3 regions of the Acidovorax sp. JHL-3 genome follow, and region 3 is predicted to be linked to each of the others. Evidence: predicted binding sites of a transcription regulator. Region 3 holds the regulator's gene; each other region holds the start of a gene.
What was found. Region 3 encodes FNR, which switches genes on or off when oxygen is low (the NO sensors DNR and NnrR bind a similar motif). Its sites were predicted from a motif close to TTGATNNNNATCAA; they were not measured.

Region 1: the regulator FNR is predicted to act here: its motif matches at 3,493-3,506, upstream of K226_RS18930 (DUF2189 domain-containing protein).
Region 2: the regulator FNR is predicted to act here: its motif matches at 3,185-3,198, upstream of dsrO (sulfate reduction electron transfer complex DsrMKJOP subunit DsrO).

Annotation. Positions count from the first base shown of each region.
Region 1 is NZ_JAFU01000001.1:2,510,763-2,516,964, forward strand. It holds gene K226_RS0111775 (SulP family inorganic anion transporter) at 1-1,405, opposite strand, end outside; gene K226_RS0111780 (BON domain-containing protein) at 1,592-2,080, shown strand; gene K226_RS0111785 (PLP-dependent transferase) at 2,175-3,422, shown strand; gene K226_RS18930 (DUF2189 domain-containing protein) at 3,572-4,357, shown strand; gene K226_RS20270 (hypothetical protein) at 4,426-4,614, shown strand; gene K226_RS0111800 (arylesterase) at 4,631-5,296, opposite strand; gene K226_RS0111805 (ABC transporter ATP-binding protein) at 5,312-6,004, shown strand; gene sstT (serine/threonine transporter SstT) at 6,028-6,202, opposite strand, start outside.
Region 2 is NZ_JAFU01000001.1:2,369,136-2,375,337, forward strand. It holds gene K226_RS0111165 (tetrathionate reductase subunit A) at 1-1,164, opposite strand, end outside; gene nrfD (NrfD/PsrC family molybdoenzyme membrane anchor subunit) at 1,285-2,325, opposite strand; gene dsrO (sulfate reduction electron transfer complex DsrMKJOP subunit DsrO) at 2,340-3,128, opposite strand; gene K226_RS0111180 (single-stranded DNA-binding protein) at 3,763-4,080, shown strand; gene K226_RS0111185 ([protein-PII] uridylyltransferase) at 4,156-6,202, opposite strand, start outside.
Region 3 is NZ_JAFU01000001.1:3,022,390-3,028,591, reverse strand. It holds gene ccoP (cytochrome-c oxidase, cbb3-type subunit III) at 1-271, shown strand, start outside; gene ccoG (cytochrome c oxidase accessory protein CcoG) at 349-1,794, shown strand; gene K226_RS0114095 (FixH family protein) at 1,860-2,132, shown strand; gene K226_RS0114090 (hypothetical protein) at 2,184-2,477, shown strand; gene fnr (fumarate/nitrate reduction transcriptional regulator Fnr) at 2,534-3,256, opposite strand; gene hemN (oxygen-independent coproporphyrinogen III oxidase) at 3,438-4,820, shown strand; gene K226_RS0114075 (sulfite exporter TauE/SafE family protein) at 4,852-5,589, shown strand; gene K226_RS0114070 (HD-GYP domain-containing protein) at 5,681-6,202, shown strand, end outside.

The sequences.
Region 1 (6,202 bases), 510 kb from region 3:
TTACCCGGCGCTCCAGCGCGCTGGCGGACGCAAAGTCAAGTTCCGCGTCCATGCGCAGGGCCAGCAGGTGCGGTGCCAGCGCGGGCAGTTGCCACAGGTGCCGGTCGCGCAGGCTGCCGTCGGGGTGCAATCCCACCTCGATGATGCGGGGGTGCAGGCGCTGGTAAAGGAAGTGGCTCAGGTTCATGAGCAGCCCCACGAGCACACCCCAGTACATGCGGGGGGCTGTGGCCAGCGTCAAACCGAAGGTAACGCCAGAAATGACCGCCTCGATGCGGGAAATCCGCCACAACCGCACAAAACTGCCTGGTTTGATCAGGCTGGTGACAGCCGTCACCACCACGGCGGCCAGCACCGATTGCGGCACATGGTAAAGCGCTGGTGTCAGCCACAGCAGCACCACCAGCACCAGGGCAATGGCAAACACGGTGGCCCAGCCGCTGCGGGCGCCGGCATACAGGTTGATGGCCGAGCGAGAGAATGAAGCGCTGGTGGCAAAGCTGCCACACAGGCCGCTGCTGATCTTGGCCAGTCCCTGACCGATCAGGTCCTGGTTTTCGTTCCAGCGCTCTCCCGAGCGCTGGCTGTCCACCTTGGCGCTGGAAGCGGTTTCGAGAAAACTGACCAGCGTCACCACCAGCACCGGCATGACCAGTGCCGAAAAGCTGGACCAGGGCAGGGCGCCCGGCCAGTAAAAGCTGGGCAGGCCGGCCGGCAAGGCTCCCACCACCGCACCATCGGCCTCGGCGTAGCCCAGGGCCCAGCTGACGGCACCCGCAGCCCCCAGCACCACGATGGCAGCCGGAAAGCCCGGGCGCAGCCGACGCGCCACTATCAGCAACACCAGGCTACCCAGGCCGAAGGCCGCTGCTGTCAGATCGAAATGGCCCAGCGAGGGCGTCGTCCACAAGGCGCCCAGATCGGAACGCAGCCCGGTCAGTGCCCCGAGCTGGGACGAAAGAATCAGCAGCGCCGCTGCCTGGGTAAAGCCGCTGAGCACCGGTGAGGTCACCAGATTGAGCAACCAGCCAAAGCGCGCCAGCCCCATCACCAGCTGCAACAGTCCTGACAGGATCGCCATCCAGGCCGCCATGGCCACCCACTGCGCACTGCCGGGTTCGGCCAGCCCCGTCAGCGATGCGCCGATCAGAAGGCTGGTCAGTGCCGTGGGCCCCACGCCCAGGCGCGTGGAGGCGCTGAACAGCACGGCCACCAGAGCGGGCACGAGGGATGCATAGATGCCGGTCACCAGGGGCATCCCTGCAAGCGCGGCGTAGGCAACGCCCTGCGGCACCAGCATCAGGCCGACGGTCATTCCTGCCCAGAATTCGCCCTTGAGCAAGGCCGGTTCTGGGCGCGGCCAGTTCAGAAACGGAAGCCAGCGGGACAAGGTGTTCAGTGACATCGTTGCAATTGTCGCCGCTGCATCGGCCTGGCGCACCCGAAGGCATCCCCGCGCGCCAACTGTCTTTCGCGAGGGGCAGAGCAGGTTGGTGCTGTTGTCCTACAGCCCATTCGGCGCTGTCCGACCCCAGGCGTCACGATGTGCTGCCTACATTCACACCATCTTTTATCTGGAAGGAGTGATCACATGAATATCCGTCATTTTTCGCACAGTGGTTCGCAGCGCATCCTGAGCATTCTTGGTGTCAGCGCCTTGGCTTTGGGTCTGGCCGCGTGCGACAAGCAAGAGCAGCCCACCGTGGGCCAAAAACTCGATTCCGCTGTGCAACAAACCGAACAGGCCGCCGCGGATGCGAAGGTGAAGGCAGAAAACGCCCTCGAGAATGCGGAAACCAAGGTCGAAGAGGGCGCTGCCAAGGTGCAGTCGGGCGCCCAGGAAATGGGCACTGCTGCCATGGGCGCAATGGATGACGCGACGATCACAGCGCAGGTGTCTGCTGGCTTGGCCAAGGACCCAGATCTGAGCGCGTTCAAGATCGACGTCGACACCCGTGCCGGCGCAGTCACACTTTCGGGTCCCGCACCCAATGCAAGCGCCCGCGAGCGCGCTGAAACCATCGCCAAAGAGGTGAAGGGCGTGACATCGGTCACCAACAACCTCAAGGTGCCCAGCTAAGCCACAGGCATCTCGCCCCCACCTACGCATGGGGGCGCTGCACCCGGGCTTGCGGCCCGGTGGTACCGCAGGCTACGGCCGTGGGCGCGCTACCATGGCTGGCATGACTGAAGACACCACTTTTGGGCCTGCAACCCGCATCGTCCATCACCCTTATGTCCCGCCTGCCGGATTTGTCGCGCCGCAGCCTGGTGTGTTCAAGGCATCTACGGTTATTTTCCCTAGCGTGGCCGCGATGCGTTCGCGCGAATGGAAAGACAAGAGCGGCTACACCTATGGCCTGCATGGCACGCCCACCACGTTCACGCTGGAAGAGCGCCTGTGCGCCCTGGAGGGCGGGCTGCAATGCGTGCTGGTGCCCAGTGGCCTTGCGGCCATTGCCAATGTGGCCCTGGCCCTGCTCCAGCCTGGTGATGAAGTCCTGATTCCCGACAACGCCTACGGTCCCAGCAAAGACCTGGCCAACGGCGAGTTGGCTCGCTTCGGCATTCACCATGTGCTGTATGACCCGCTCGACCCCGCCGATCTGGCAGCGCGCATCACGCCGGCCACGCGCCTGGTGTGGCTGGAGGCACCTGGTTCGGTGACCATGGAATTCCCTGATCTGTGTGAACAGGTCCGCATCTGCCGCGGCCGGGGGGTCACGTCGGCGCTCGACAACACCTGGGGCGCTGGCCTCGCGTTTGCGCCCTTTGATCTGGCAGGAGACGGCAGCGGCTGCCTGGCCGTCGATATTTCGGTGCATGCGCTGACCAAATACCCCAGTGGCGGCGGCGATGTGCTGATGGGCAGTGTGATCACGCGCGATCCGGCGCTGCACATGAAAGTCAAGCTCACGCACATGCGCCTGGGCCTGGGCATCGCAGCCAACGATGCCGAAGCCGTGCTGCGCGCATTGCCCAGCATTGGTTTGCGCTACCGTGCACACGACGTTGCGGCACGCCAGCTGGCTCAGTGGTTGCAGCAGCAGCCCGCCGTGGCGCAGGTGCTGCATCCGGTGCTGCCCGGTGCACCGGGCCACGCCCACTGGCAGGCGCTGTGCGGCGCTGCAAACGATGGCCATGGCGCTGCGGCTGGTTTGTTCAGCGTGATGATCGACGCGCGTTTCAGCCAGCAGCAGGTTGACGCGTTCTGTGATGGCTTGCGCCTTTTCAAGCTGGGCTACAGCTGGGGCGGCCCCATGAGTCTGGTGGTTCCCTACCAGCTTGCATCCATGCGCAGCCGGCCCGCGCCGCACCTGCAGCCTGGCACCCTGGTGCGCTTTTCGGTGGGGCTGGAGGAGGTGGAAGACCTCCGCCAGGATTTGGAGCAGGCCATGCGCGGAGCATTTGGAGCGGCCTGAAGGCGGGGCGGGAGTGCTGCGGGGGTGGTAGTTTCCTCAGTGGCGCGTGGCGGTCAGGTGGCTTAGGGTGTTGATATGTGTCAACGGACGGTGTGTCCGTCGTCCCCATAAACCCTCTTGCACCTTCTGCCATTACCTCCATCACCGCCATGTCCGCACCTCCTGCCGCCCAAGTACCGCCCGCCACCGCCGTGGCGATCGCACTCAATCCCCTGCGCCTCGCAGATCCCTTTCGCTGGCTGCGCAAGGGCCTTCAGGATGTGGTGGCCGCGCCCGGCATCGCCCTGTTTTATGGAGCATGTTTCTGGTGCATGGCGCTGGTGTTGGGCTGGGTGTTTCGCACACGGCCCGAATACACCATGTCGCTGGCCAGCGGGTGCCTGCTGGTAGGGCCGTTTCTGGCCATGGGCCTTTATGACACCAGTCGGCGCCGCGAGGCTGGCCAGGCGCCCGATCTGGGGCAGTCCATCACCTGCTGGGACAAGCACATGGGCAGCATGGGCATGCTGGTGCTCGTGCTGGTGGTGCTGGAGTTGCTGTGGGGCCGGGCGTCGCTGGTGGTGTTTGCGGTGTTTTTCAATACCGGAATGCCCTCTACCACAGGGGTGATGGCGGCCATCTTCAACCCCCAGAACTGGGGATTTGTCGGCGTCTACATGGCGGTGGGGGGCGCTTTTGCAGCGCTGGTTTTCTCGACCTCGGTGGTCTCCATTCCCATGATCCTGGACCGTGATACCGATGCGCTGACCGCAGGCATCACCAGTATGCGGGTGGTGCTGGAAAACCCCGCCGTCATGCTGCTGTGGGGTTTGTTGATCACCCTCATCGTGGTGGTGTCACTGTGGTTCTGGGGGGCGGGCCTGTTGCTGGCCGGGCCGGTGCTGGGCCACGCCAGCTGGCACGCCTACCGCGCAGCGGTTTCCCCCACGCAGTGAAGCGCGGTCTGGGCCCGCCTCCAGGGGCAAGCTGTTACAGTGGGCCCCTACTTTAGGAAGCAAATACCTTGGCAACACCCAACTACGGATACGAAAAGCGCCAGCGCGAACTCGCCAAAAAGAAAAAAAAGGAAGAGAAGCTCAAAGCCAAAACTCACCGCCGGCCTGACGAGCCGCAAGATGGGCAGCCCACCGACGGCCCCGCCGCTTTTGCGTCTCCCGCACCTGCAAACCCATCGGAGTCAACCGGCAGTTGATTTCCCCCGGGGCTCTTTAACGCAAGAGCTTCTGGAGTTCCGGCCACACATTGGCCAGCATCTGCGGATGCGCCTCGGCGCGCGGGTGGATGCGGTCTGGCTGGAACAGTCGGGTCGGGTCGGGGCCATCGGCCACGCCCTTGAGGAAAAACGGCACCACTCCCACCTTGCGCGCCTTGGCCACGGTTGTAAAGGTGGCCGCAAAGCGGTTGGCATAGTCGGTTCCGTAATTGGGGGGCACCTGCATCCCCACCAGCAGTACCTTGGCTCCTGATTTCTGGGCCGTCTGCACCATCCACGTCAGGTTTTCTTCGGTATTTTTCAGTGGCAGGCCCCGCAGGGCATCATTGCCGCCCAGCTCGATCACCACCTGGCTGGGTTGGTGCTGCGTCAGCAGCGCCGCAAGGCGGGAGCGCCCGCCGGACGTGGTTTCTCCGCTCACGCTGGCGTTCACCACAGTGGCGGCTATCTCTTCCTGCGCCAGGCGCTTTTCCAGCAGTGCCACCCAACCCGTTCCGCGCGGCAGGCCATATTCGGCGCTGAGGGAATCGCCCAGCACCAGAATGACCTGTGGTCGCACCGGGGCCGGCTTTTGCGCCATCGCTGCCGGGGCATAAAGCCCCGCCAGCGCGCCGGCTGCAGCGGTCAGGATAAAGTGGCGTCGATGCAGATCGCAAATCAAAATAAAAAACCTTTCATGTCCGAACCTACCCAGTCACCAGCCAAACCCATTATTGCGGTCGAGCATGTATTCAAGTCGGTGACGGATTCCACCGGCACACTGGACATTCTGCGTAATATCGATTTCCGCCTGGAGTCTGGGGAAACCGTGGCCATTGTTGGCGCGTCCGGCTCTGGAAAAAGCACGCTGCTGTCCATCATTGCGGGCCTTGATACGCCTACGCGCGGCACCGTGCGGCTTGACGGCCAGGATCTGTTTGCGCTGAGTGAAGACGGCCGGGCCGCGCTGCGTGCGCAAAAGGTGGGTTTCGTGTTTCAGAGTTTTCAGCTGATGGGCAACCTCACAGCACTTGAAAACGTCATGCTGCCGCTCGAACTGGCCGACCGCAGCGATGCCCGCAAGGCGGCCACCGAGATGCTCAAGCATGTCGGGCTGGGTCAGCGCCTGGGGCATTATCCCAAGGTGCTGAGCGGTGGCGAGCAGCAGCGCGTGGCGCTGGCACGTGCTTTTGTGATGCAGCCCGCCGTGCTGCTGGCCGACGAGCCCACCGGCAGCCTCGACTTCGCCACTGGCGAAACCATCATGCAGCTGATGTTTGACCTCAACCGCGAGCAGGGCACCACGCTGGTGCTGGTCACGCACGATCGGGCCATTGCCCAGCGCTGCGACCGCCTTATCAGCATCGAGGCAGGCCGGGTCAGCACCTGACCCGGTCGGTGTCCGGTAACGTTTTAGCGCGCTGACGGCGGCTGTGGTTCTGCCCAGCGGCAGGCCACGGCCGTGAAGAGCACATCGGTCGAAGAATTGAGCGCCGTTTCGGCCGAGTCCTGCAGGATGCCGATGATGAAACCGATGGCCACCACCTGCATGGCGACATCGTTGCTGATGCCAAACAGGCTGCACGCC
Region 2 (6,202 bases), 650 kb from region 3:
CTCGTTGTCAATGATCCAGCGGATCATGCCCATGACCAGAGCGAGATCGGTGGTGGGCTTGATGGGCAACCAGCGGTTGTTGTCACCTGCCGCATGGCTGGAGGACATGGGCAGGATGGGCGAGACAACCACGTACTGGTACGTGTTCTGTGCACGCGAGCGTGCCTCGGACAGCTCACGTCCCATTCGCTGAAAGGGGTTGCCAGCCTGTGCCGGCGCGGTGCCGATAAACAGGCCGAAACGCGAGTTCTTCCAGTCTGGCTTGCCGTGGGGCATGCCGGCAAGGTTGCCCAAGGCGGCTGCCGTGCCCACCCGGTAGGTCTGGCCGCAGTAGGCGCCGTGGTTGGACACGTTCACGGTGCCAAAAGACTGGCGGGCAAAGCGGTTGATCAAGGGCGTGCGACCTTCGTTGGAGGCATCGGTCACCAGTAGCTGGTTGGCCTTTGGGCCGTATTCGGGGTTCTCGGGGTCGATCAGCGTTTGCACATCGCGGATGGCCCGCAGTCCGTCCACATGGCCTTCGCCGAACAGGTCGCCGCCTTCACAGATTTCCTTGACCAGATCCTCGAACGCGATGGTCTTCCATTGGCCCGAGCCGCGCGGGCCCACCCGCTTGAGCGGCTGCAGCACGCGATGCGGTGCGGTCTGGTGCTCGAACATGGCCGAGCCGCGCGCACAGCTGGTGGCGCGGCCTTCCAGGCCGTTGTCGCCGCCCAGCATGGCGTACACCTCACGCACCGGCGTTTCCATGGGTGCATGGTGCGTGGTGGCCAGCGGGTGGTAGGGGTTGCCGGCGACGCGCAGGATTTGGTTGTGCCCGGTGTCGACACGCACACGGATACCGCACTGTGTCCAGCAGCCCAGGCAGCTGCTGGGGCTGACCACCTGGCCAGGCTGGGTGGTGAGCTGGCCCGTCACGGGGTCGATGCGGAACTCTGGTGTCAGTGCGTTTCCGCGTGTGGCGCTTTTGGTGGGTGTGCCGGATGTGCCCGTAACCAGGCCCTTGGCTCCCTTGACCACCGTCTCGCCGTATCCGGCGGCAAACGCAGCCAGGCCACCGGCCACGGCGCCGCCGCGCAGCAGCATGCGGCGGCGGTTCATTTCGGGGCTGGTGTCAGTGCTGCCAGCGTGTTGAGGAACGGGAGGTTGGTTTTTGTCGGTCATGGGAAGTCTCTTTCAGGTCAGCGCAGCAGTCATCTAATGCTATTATTTATATAGCTGCTAGCGCTTGTCTGCATTGGGTTTTGTGCCAATTTGAATGGATATCTAAGGCAAGGATCACCGTCAGGCGACTGCCTTGGCCTGACGGGCGGGAAACAGCTCCAGTGCCCAGCTGGCCAGCGCCACCAGCGCCACGCACAGTCCGGCCACGCCGACCATGCCCAAGAGGCCGTCGCCGCCCAATGGCATGTGGTACAGGTACAGGCCTGCGCCAAACTTCGGAACCCCCTGCACGCCCATGAACAGTGCCCAGCGGAAGACCCAGGCGCTGGCAGCCAGCCCCAGGCCCAGCACCAGCGTGTAGCCTCTGGCACCCAGCCGATGGCGGCCACGCAGCAGCGCACCCACCACGGCTGCGCCGCCAATGGCAGAACCCACCATGGTCATGCGCCAGACGGGGAAGTCGTTCCACAGGCGCAGCGCTGCGTCGAAGGACGGACTGCCACCGTTCATCCCCGTCAACGACCAGGCCGTGGCCACGGCCACCAGCGCAGCGGCCAGTGCCAGCCCCAAGCCGCGAAGCAACTGCAGGGCGGCGGCACCGGGGCGCAGCGCGGCGGGCAAGAAGCGCTCCAGCACGAAGGCCACGCCCACCGTGGCCAGCCAGCCGGTAAGCGCCAGGTTGACCGGTACCCACATCGTGTTCCACAGCGGGCGTGAGCGCACTGCCATCATTTCGGCACCTGTATAGACCGTGATGGACAGCGCCGAGAGCACCAGCAGCGGAGACAGCAGGCGCATCCAGTGGGTCTTGCCCAGCCACCAGCTGGCGCACAGGGCCACGGACAGTATGACAAACACCGGCAGCAGCAGCGCGCCCACCGACATCCACGACCAGGGCGTGAAATGGGCATAGAAGTGCCAAAAACGGGCAGGCTGGTGCAGGTCTGCCAGCAGCGACACGGGCGCGGCAATGGCGCTGATGGCAAGCGTCAGCACGGCCACCGGCAGCAGGCGCTGCAAGGAGCTGCCGGTTGAGCCCCAGCTGCACAAGGCGGTAAGCAGGGCTGCACCCGTGGCCACACCGGCCAGAAAGAAATACTGCACTGCCCAAGGCAGCCAGGCGGCTTCGTAATGCGGGGTCAGAAGTTCGATGATCTGCATGGTCGGCTCCTTCGTTAGTGCTCGGACACCAGGCGCACGCTGGCCTGACCGTCCACGCCGTTGACGAACTCGTCGGGCAGGCCGATGTAGTACACGCGCGGCGCCGTGTTCATGCCGGGCTTGAGCACCTTGATCTCATCCTTGTGCTCGGCCATGCGGCGGTTGATCTCGCTGTCCTGGTCGTTCAGGTCGCCGATCACCCGCGCGCCGCCCACGCAGCTTTCCACGCAGGCCGGCAGCAGTCCGACTTCCAGACGGTGCTCGCAAAAGGTGCACTTGTCGGCCGTCTGCGTCTCGTGGTTGATGAAGCGCGCGTCGTAGGGGCAGGCCTGCACGCAATAGCCGCAGCCCACGCAGCGCTCGTTGTCCACCAGCACGATGCCGTCGGTGCGCTGAAAGGTGGCCTGCACCGGACACACGGGCACGCAGGGCGGCTCGTCGCAGTGGTTGCACAGACGTGGCAGGCTGACCATGGCGGGTGCCGCGCCGCCGGGCTTGTCGATCTCGTACTGCAGCACCGTGGTGCGGAACTGGCCGATAGGTGGCAGGTTTTCCACCGAGCAGCTCACCGTGCAGGCCTGACAGCCGATGCACTTGCGCATGTCCACCAGCATGCCGAAGCGTTTGCCCTCCATGCCAGGGCGGCGCGGGGGCTGGGTGGTGGCGGAAGGGCTGGCAGCGTGGCCGGCACCTGCCAAACCAAAAGCCGTGGCCATGCCCACAAGCTCCTGCAGGAACGTGCGCTTGCCAAGTTGCGGCGTGTTCAAGGCTTGGGGACGAGGGGAGGGTGTGGGTGTGGACATAAGTATTACCTGATATTCTGTTTCGATTATTATTTCTTCCGCGGATATATATTGTGTTGATGAATGTCAAGCAAACAAGTTAATATTTTTGTGTTTAATTTTATGCAAAACTTATAATTTTAATATTCATATATTAATGAAATATTAAATAATCTTGAGTGTATTACTGCGGAATGCCAGGCGATTTGCTCCCGGCGATTGAATCCAGGATTGGTGGCCGTTTTCAGTGTGGCTGTGGCCAGACCCGATGAGCAATGGCTACCGGGCAGGCGTTTGGGAAGCGGGCGTGGCTCTTTACCGGCTCGCCAGCTGGACGCTGCGCCCCTCCGACCCGACAAAAGTGGGCTTGGATGGGGGCGAAAGAGAGCGAAGATCTGTGACAGAATCCACGTTGGGGCGGGTTTCGGGCTGATTTTCCGGAATCGTTGCCGCAAGCCTGCGACCACTTCAAAAATCCTGTTTCAACGTATTGCCTTGGGTGTGTGCGCGCAGTTGGAGCCCCGCCGCGCCTGCCATGGTTGGCAAGTGGATGGCAAACTACCCAAAGTCCCTGGCCAATTGGCTTTGGGCTTTTTTACACGCGTTCAGGGTCAACCTGCCTGGCACCGTTCTTATTCCCCCAATTGGAAATTTCATGATCAGTGGACTTGTTGCCGGAAAGCTTTTTGGGCCGGCGGAACAGCGCATCGACAAGGCAGGCAAGCCCTTTGCCGTGGCCAAAGTGCTGGCCGCCAGTGGCGATGGCGAAACGCTGATCGTGAATGTGATTGGTTTTGAGCCCGCTGTGTGCTCGGCCCTGCAGGCGCTGGGAGAGGGCGAACCCATTGCCCTGGCCGGTGGGCTTACGCCACGGGTCTGGACAGACAAGCAGGGCAACACCCGGCCTGCTCTGGACATGGTGGCGCACCGTGTGCTGACCGCTTACGACGCCAGCGACAGCCACCCGGCGTGATCGCCTGGAGATGCCTGGGCCCACCCGCCAACACTGCGTCGGCGGGCGGACACCCAGGCACACATTCAGACTCGCTCAGGCCGAGAGCGCCTGCAGCAACTCGGTCTCGATCTCGATCTGCCGCGCGTTGCTTTGCAGCTCGGGTCCCTGGATCAGAAAGGTGTCTTCGACACGTTCGCCCAGCGTACTCACCTTGGCCAGTTGCACGCTGAGCTGGTGGCGTGCCAGCACGCGCGCCACCAGATAAAGCAAACCGGCGCGGTCGCTGGCCGAGATGCCCAGCAGCCAGCGCTGGGCTTTTTCGTCGGGGCGCAAGGTCACCCTTGGTGCCACCGGAAAGCTCTTGACGCGGCGTGACACGCGCCGCACGGCCGGCTCGGGCAGCGGGCCACCGGTTTCGATGGCGCGCATCAGGTCGCTTTCGACCATGTGCGTGAGTTCGCGGTAATGGCCTGGCTGGGCAGAGGCCACCACCTGGAAGGTGTCGAGCGCATGGCCGTTGTTGGCCGTGTGCACGCGCGCATCCAGAATGCTGAAGCCGGCACGGTCAAAGTAGCTGCAGATGCGGGCAAAAAGATCTGCCTGATCGGGCGCGTAAACCATCACCTGCAGTCCCTCGCCCGCGAGCGACTGGCGCGCGCGCACCACGGGCTGGGGTGCACCGACATGGCGAGAGAGGTGGCGGGTGTGCCATGCAATATCGGCCGCCTCGTGGCGCATGAAGTAGCTCACATCCAGCGTTGCCCACAGCGCCTTGTGCGCCTCGAAGGGCAGGGCGTTGAGTGCCAGCAACACCAGCGCCTCGCGCTTGCGGGCCTCGATCTCGGCGGCTGCGTCGGGGGCCCGGCCACCCAGCGTGCGCAGGGTGGCGCGGTACAGGTCTTCCAGCAGCTTGCCTTTCCAGGCGTTCCAGACCTTGGGGCTGGTGCCACGGATGTCTGCCACAGTGAGCAGGTACATGGCCGTGAGGTTGCGCTCATTGCCGACACGTTGGGCAAAGGCGGCAATCACGTCCGGATCACTCAGGTCCTGCTTTTGCGCCACCGTGCTCATGGTGAGGTGCTCGCGTACCAGGAACTCGATGAGCCGGGCGTCTTCGCGGTCCACGCCATGCTGTCGGCAAAAGCGCCGCACTTCCATGGCGCCGATCTGCGAATGGTCGCCGCCGCGGCCCTTGCCGATGTCGTGGAAAAGGGCCGCCACATAAAGAATCCATGGTTTGTCCCAGCCAGCGGCAAGCTGCGAGCAAAACGGGTACTCGTGCGTGTGCTCAGCCATGAAGAAGCGGCGCATGTTGCGCAACACCATCAGGATGTGCTGGTCCACCGTATACACATGGAACAGGTCGTGCTGCATCTGCCCCACGATGCCGCGAAACGCCCACAGATAGCGCCCCAGCACCGAGGTCTGGTTCATCAGCCGCATGGCATGCGTGATGCCCGAGGGTTGCTGCAGGATGCGCATGAAGGCGGCGCGGTTGACCGGGTCGCGCCGGAAGGCGCCATCCATCACGCCGCGCGCGTTGTAGAGCGCACGCAGAGTGCGGGCTGAAAGATCCTTGAGCCCGGAAGTCGTCTGGTGCAGCAAGAAGGTTTCCAGAATCGCGTGTGGATCGCGCTCGTACAGGTCATCGCTGGCCACCTCGATGAGCCCGGCTTTTTCGAAAAAGCGCGCGTTGATGGGGCGCGGCTCGTGGGTCGATGGGTTCAGTCGCTCTTCGATGTTGAGCAGCAGGATCTGGCTGAGCTGCGACACCGCCTTGGCCGCCCAGTAATAGCGGCGCATCAGGGCTTCGCTGGCGCGCAGGGCTAAGCGCGTGCCATCGGGCGCTTGTGACCGGTAGCCAAACGATTCGGCCACCGCGGTCTGCAAGTCAAACACCAGCCGGTCCTCGTGGCGCCCGGCAATGGCATGCAGGCGGGAGCGCACCAGGCACAGCAGGGCCTCGTTGCGCTCGATCTGGCGCACTTCAAACGCCGTGGCCATGCCGCTGGCGGCCAGTTCTTTCCAGGTGCGGCCCAGGCCGGCGGCGCGTGCCACCCACAGAATCATCTGCAGGTCGCGCAGGCCTCCGGGCGATTCCTTGCAGTTGGGTTCGAGTGCGTAGGGTGTGTTTTCGTAT
Region 3 (6,202 bases):
TTCCGTGCGGGCATCCTTGGGTAAGTCCAAGTTTGTCTCATGCGCGGCCTGCCATGGTATGGACGGCAAGGGCAACCAGGCTCTGGGAGCCCCCAACCTGACGGACGACATCTGGTTGCACGGCTGGGGCGAAGCGGCCATCACCACTATGATCAATAGCGGCAAGGTCAACGAGATGCCTGCGCAAGCAGACAAGCTGTCAGAAGCGCAGATCGGCGTGCTGGCTTCCTATGTATGGGGCTTGTCCAACAAGCCCGCCGCAGCCCGCTGAAATCGGGGCGACCCCGCCACCTCTGGCTGGGGTCGTCGTCCTGAAGTGTTTGTTTTTCTGCCTCCACCGCCAGCACCATGAAATCATCTGACAGGCCACCGCGCAAGGTCATTCCCATTGCGGCGGCCACACCCGATCCATCGGCAGAGGGCGAATTTGTTTCCCTCTACGAGGCGCAAAAGAAGATTTACCCGCGATCCATCAGTGGGTACTTTGCGCGTTGGCGGTGGGCCATGGTGTTTCTGACCCAAATCGTTTTTTATGGGTTGCCTTGGCTTGAGTGGGGCCAGCGCCAGATGGTGCTGTTTGATCTGGGTGCTCGCCGTTTCTATATTTTCGGCTTGGTTCTGTACCCACAGGATTTCATCTATCTGACGGGGCTGCTGATCATTTCGGCGCTTTCGCTGTTTCTGTTTACTGCGGTTGCGGGCCGGTTATGGTGCGGATTTGCTTGCCCACAAACGGTCTACACCGAGATATTCATGTGGATCGAGCACAAGATCGAGGGAGATCGCAGTGCGCGTCTGCGGCTGGATGCGGGCCCCTGGACATTTGAAAAAATCCGCAAGAAGTTCCTGAAGCAGGCCGTATGGGTGGCCGTGTCCCTTTGGACCGGTTTCACCTTTGTGGGTTATTTTGTGCCGATTCGGGAGCTGGGTCCTGAGCTGTTGGCTTTTGCTGGCGGCTGGCAGATTTTCTGGGTGCTTTTCTACGGATTGGCCACCTACGGCAATGCCGGTTTTATGCGGGAGCAGGTGTGCAAATACATGTGCCCCTATGCCCGTTTCCAGAGCGCAATGTTCGATCGAGATACGCTCATCGTCACCTACGACGAAGCCCGAGGCGAGCCGCGTGGCCCCCGAGTCAAGACGGTGGACTACAAGGCCAAGGGGCTGGGCGACTGCATTGACTGCACCTTGTGTGTTCAAGTGTGCCCGGTGGGTATTGATATCCGCAAGGGTCTGCAATACGAATGCATTGGCTGCGGCCTTTGCGTGGATGCCTGCAATACCGTGATGGACAAGATGCACTACCCCAAGGGCTTGATACGGTATTCAACCCAGAATGGTGTTCTCAATCGCTGGAATCAGTCGCAAATTTTGCGACATGTCTTGCGCCCTCGTGTGCTCATCTACACCGCCGTTCTGGTCGCATTGTGCGTGGGTATGTTAGTCAGCCTCACAACACGGACACCGCTCAAAGTGGATATTGTGCGGGATCGCGCCGCCTTGTCCCGCATTGTGGCGGGGGGCAAGCTTGAAAATGTTTATCGGCTGCAAATCATGAACGCTACAGAGGCTACGCAGCGCTATCGCATTTCAGCATCGGGCCTGGATGGCCTTGAGGTGGCCTCGGAGCAAGAGGTAGACATAGGCGCTGCGGAGTCTCGTTGGGTCGCAGTGCGGTTGCAAATCCCCTATGGATCGGCACCTCCAGGTTCTCACGCGATTCATTTCGACATTTCAGCGCTGGAAAGCGGCGGCAAAGTGGCTGAAAAATCCATTTTCCTGGTTCCACGCTGAGTGAAAGTCACTGTGCCCTACATGGTGGTTTGTGCGCTGTATTGCTGATGTTTCAAGGAGATTCCATGTCGTCCAACCCCGTTATCAATCGTGAACCGCAACCTTGGTGGAGATTCGGTCATGTCTGGCTGGTGATTGCCGGGCCGGTCATTGTGGTGATCGCTGGTTTTGTCACCTTGTGGCTGGCCATCAGCCGCCCAGACCCCGTTGTGGCCGAAGACTATTACCGCAAGGGGCTTGAAATCAACCAGACGCTGGCGCAACCAGAAAAAAGCTTGGCTCCTGCACTGAAAGCCCGGAACCACGCGGCGACTCCTGCCGGAGATCAGCCCCGCTGAGTTGGCACTCCGCATGCGCAATCTTTTGCCAAGATTAAAGGAAACAAGACGATGTGGACACAACGCCTGATGTGGATTGCATGGCCTGCCTTCATGGTGGCGGGCATTCTCGAAATGCTGGTTTTTGCCATGGTGGATCCGCAGGATCTGCATTGGTTTGGCCAGCCCTTGACGCTGTCTCGCGAGGGTGTCTACACCCTCGCTTTTTTCGTGTTCTGGATCATCACCATGGTTGCCAGTGCTATGACAACCCTGCTGTCCATGTCACCTTTTGAGCTCAATCGTTGTCCTGTGCCTGCGCATGCTCGGCCCGACGATTGTCACAAAGTGACGCCCTGCCCGTAGCCGCCATGCCGTTGCAGTGAGGCGACTCAGTGGGGGGCGCGATTTCAGGTGGCTGCTCAGTGGCAGGCCTGTTGGTTGTTGACGATTCGCCTGAGGGCTTCGGTGTCCAGAATGCGAACGTGGCGCTGCTTGACTTCCACGATGCCGTCTTCCACAAATTTGGAGAACGTTCGGCTCACCGTTTCCAGCTTGAGACCCAGGTAGCTGCCGATTTCCTCTCGTGTCATTCGCAGCACCAGCTCTGATTGAGAGAACCCGCGGGCATGAAGGCGTTGCACCAGATTGAGAAGAAAGGCTGCGAGGCGCTCCTCTGCGCGCATACTGCCAAGCAAAAGCATCACGCCGTGCTCGCGCACGATTTCACGGCTCATGATCTTGTGAACGTGGTGTTGCAGTGCAGAGACTTCGCGCGACAGCTCTTCGATGCGATCGAAAGGCATGACACACACTTCGGCGTCTTCGAGCGCGACGGCATCGCAGGTGTGGTGATCGTTGACGATGCCATCCAGTCCGATGATTTCACCGGCCATCTGAAAGCCCGTGACCTGATCGCGTCCGTCTTCCGTGGCGACGCAGGTCTTGAAAAACCCGGTACGGATGGCATAGAGCGAAGTGAACGACTCGCCATTGCGAAACAGCGTACTTCCCCGTTTGATTTTTCGTCGTACAGCCACGACTTCATCAATCCGTTGCAGCTGCTGCTCGTTCAGACCAACGGGCATGCAGAGTTCTCGCAGGTTGCAGTTGGAGCAGGCGACTTTGATGGTTTGCGGATTCATGGACACTGGAGTCTAGTTGGGCAGGGATAATTGGTGTGTGGCTGGCGGGACGCGATTTGTGCGCTCGGCTGCTGACATGAATCAAATTGTCGCCGCTACGTCCGACCATCCTCTTGATTAAAGTCAAGGACGTTGGGCGAAGGGTACGGCACAGTACTGCTGCACGCAAGGATATTTTCCAATGACCGCTGTTTCACCAGAACTTCTGCGCCGTTTTGACGTGCCAGGGCCCCGTTACACCTCATACCCAACGGCCGACAGGTTTGTCGAAGCTTTTGGGCAGGAGGATTATGCCCTCGCGCTTTCGCAGCGTCGGCTTGGCACCACGGCGATGGCGTTGCCATTGTCCCTGTACGTCCATATCCCCTTTTGCGAATCGCTGTGTTACTACTGCGCTTGCAACAAAATCATCACCAAGCACCACGACCGTGCGGATGTGTACTTGCGCTACTTGAGCCGCGAGATTGATCTGCACACGGCCCATTGCGGCACCGGGCAGGTTGTCAGTCAGCTGCATTTGGGGGGGGGAACACCTACGTTCCTCTCGGACGATGGATTGCGGCAGCTCATGGCCACGCTGCGGCGCAGCTTCACTTTCGCCCCGGGCGGAGAGTACTCCATCGAAGTGGACCCACGCACTGTCACGGCAGATCGGCTGGCGGTGCTGGCCGAGTTGGGCTTCAATCGTCTGAGCTTCGGCGTTCAGGATTTCGATGCCGAGGTTCAGAAGGCCGTGCACCGCATCCAGCCCGCAGAGCAGGTCTTCGCGCTCGTGGAGGCGTCGCGCGCGCTGGGCTTTGAGTCGGTCAATGTCGATTTGATCTACGGGCTGCCACGCCAGACACCCGAGTCATTCGACCGCACTTTGGCTCAGGTGGTCCAGTTGCGCCCAGACCGGATTGCTCTGTATGCCTATGCGCACTTGCCAGATCGCTTCAAGCCTCAGCGGCGCATTCTCTCGACAGAACTGCCCGCGGCGTCAGCCAAGGTGACCATGCTCTCGCGCTCGCTGGACACTTTCATGGAAGCCGGGTATGTCTATGTGGGCATGGACCATTTTGCTTTGCCCACCGATGCTTTGGCCGTTGCCAAGCGGCAAGGGCGACTGCACCGCAATTTTCAAGGTTACAGCACCCAACCCGATTGCGACCTCATTGGCTTGGGGGTGTCGGCGATCGGCAGGGTGGGTGCCACCTACAGTCAGAACGCCAAGTCGCTCGAGGAATATTACGACCATCTGGACCAGGGACGTTTGCCTGTGGTGCGTGGATTGGCGCTGAACCGTGACGATCTGGTCCGAAGGGCTGTCATCATGGCGCTCATGTGCCAAGGTGAATTGCAGTTTGAACCCATTGACCAAGCGTGGCTTATTGATTCTCGGAAGTATTTTGCGCCCGAGCTGGAGCAGCTGGAGACCATGGCCGAACAAGGTCTTGTTGTGCTGAATTCAGAGAGCATCAAGGTGACGGCCATGGGATGGTTTTTTGTGCGCGGCATCGCAATGGTGTTTGACCGCTATTTGCAGGCGGACCGCAATCGGGCCAGGTTCTCACGCATCATCTAGCGTTGACTGAATGGACTGTGCACCCTAATAAATGCTTGCGCCTCTCGCCGTAACTGCCTTGTTCATGGGTCTCGCAGGCGGGCCCCATTGCTTGGCCATGTGCGCTGCACCTTGCGGTGCGCTGGTGGGGCAGGGCGGGGCGCGTTCCACTGCGGACGAAACCGGCAACGTTGCGGTTCAGGCAGTGCAGTGGGTTCCGCAAGGCGGCATGCCGCGCCGGTTGCTGGCGTTTCACCTTGGGCGCCTGTTTGGCTATGCCGGGGCGGGCGCGCTGGCAGCGCTGGCCATGGAGAGCCTGGCCTGGCTGACGCAGCAAACCATGGCCCTGAGTCCGGTATGGACCTTGATGCACGTTGCAGTCATGGCCTGGGGCTTGATGATGATGGTGCAGGCGCGTCAGCCGGTGTGGGTGGAGCGGGCCGGGCGCACGGCTTGGCGCCGCGTGCAACCTCTTGTCCGTGCACCTGGAGGGCTGATGGTGGCGGGGCTGCTTTGGGCCCTCATGCCTTGCGGATTGCTTTATTCGGCGCTGCTGGTTGCCGCGCTCAGCGGTGGTGCACTGCAGGGCGCCGTCACCATGCTGCTTTTCGGAGTGGGCAGCGGTCTTTGGCTTGTGGGTGGCCCTTGGTTGTGGGGCCGCTTGCGTACACGCATCAATGCGGTGCGCGCCAGCTGGGGAACCCGGCTGGCGGGGGCGCTACTGGTGGGGGTTGCTGGTTGGGCCCTGTGGATGGATCTGATCTACAAACCCTCCTTGTGGTGCCGTTAGTTGCAAGGCAACCGTGTTGGAGTCGGTGATCGGGCGATAATTGCAGTAACTCTTGGTGGAATTCATCTCACCATGTATCTTTTTATGTGCTGTGAATTCTTCCCTCCTCATTGACATCAGTCAGCTTCGCATCGGCATGTACGTTCAGTTGGACGTGGGCTGGTTGCACCATCCTTTCCCAGTGAGCCGCTTTCGCATCGTTTCGGCGAGCCAGATTGCCACGCTCAGGGAGCTTGGTCTTTCCGAAGTTCGTTACTATCCCCATAAAAGTGATCCCGCACTGGACGCGGTCGTGGCCAAGGTGCCTGATGTGGACGACCCGGAATTGGCAGCAGACCCGGTTGTCCCGGCTGTAATTGCAGATTCCATCGCCGCCCAGAATCGCGCCCACTTGCAGCGTCAGAACCAGCTATTGGCCGCATGCAACCAGCGTTTCGAGGACGCGACACGGCAGTATCAGGCCGTAGAGCGTGCAGTTGGCGCGCAGCGAGACCTGGCTCGCCATCACAGCGAAGCGCTGGTGGCGGACTGCCTGAAGGAATTGCTGCAGAACGGGGACGTAGTGATCCGTCTCCTGTCAGAAGGCGTGGGCGAGAGCAGCGCGCTGCACCCC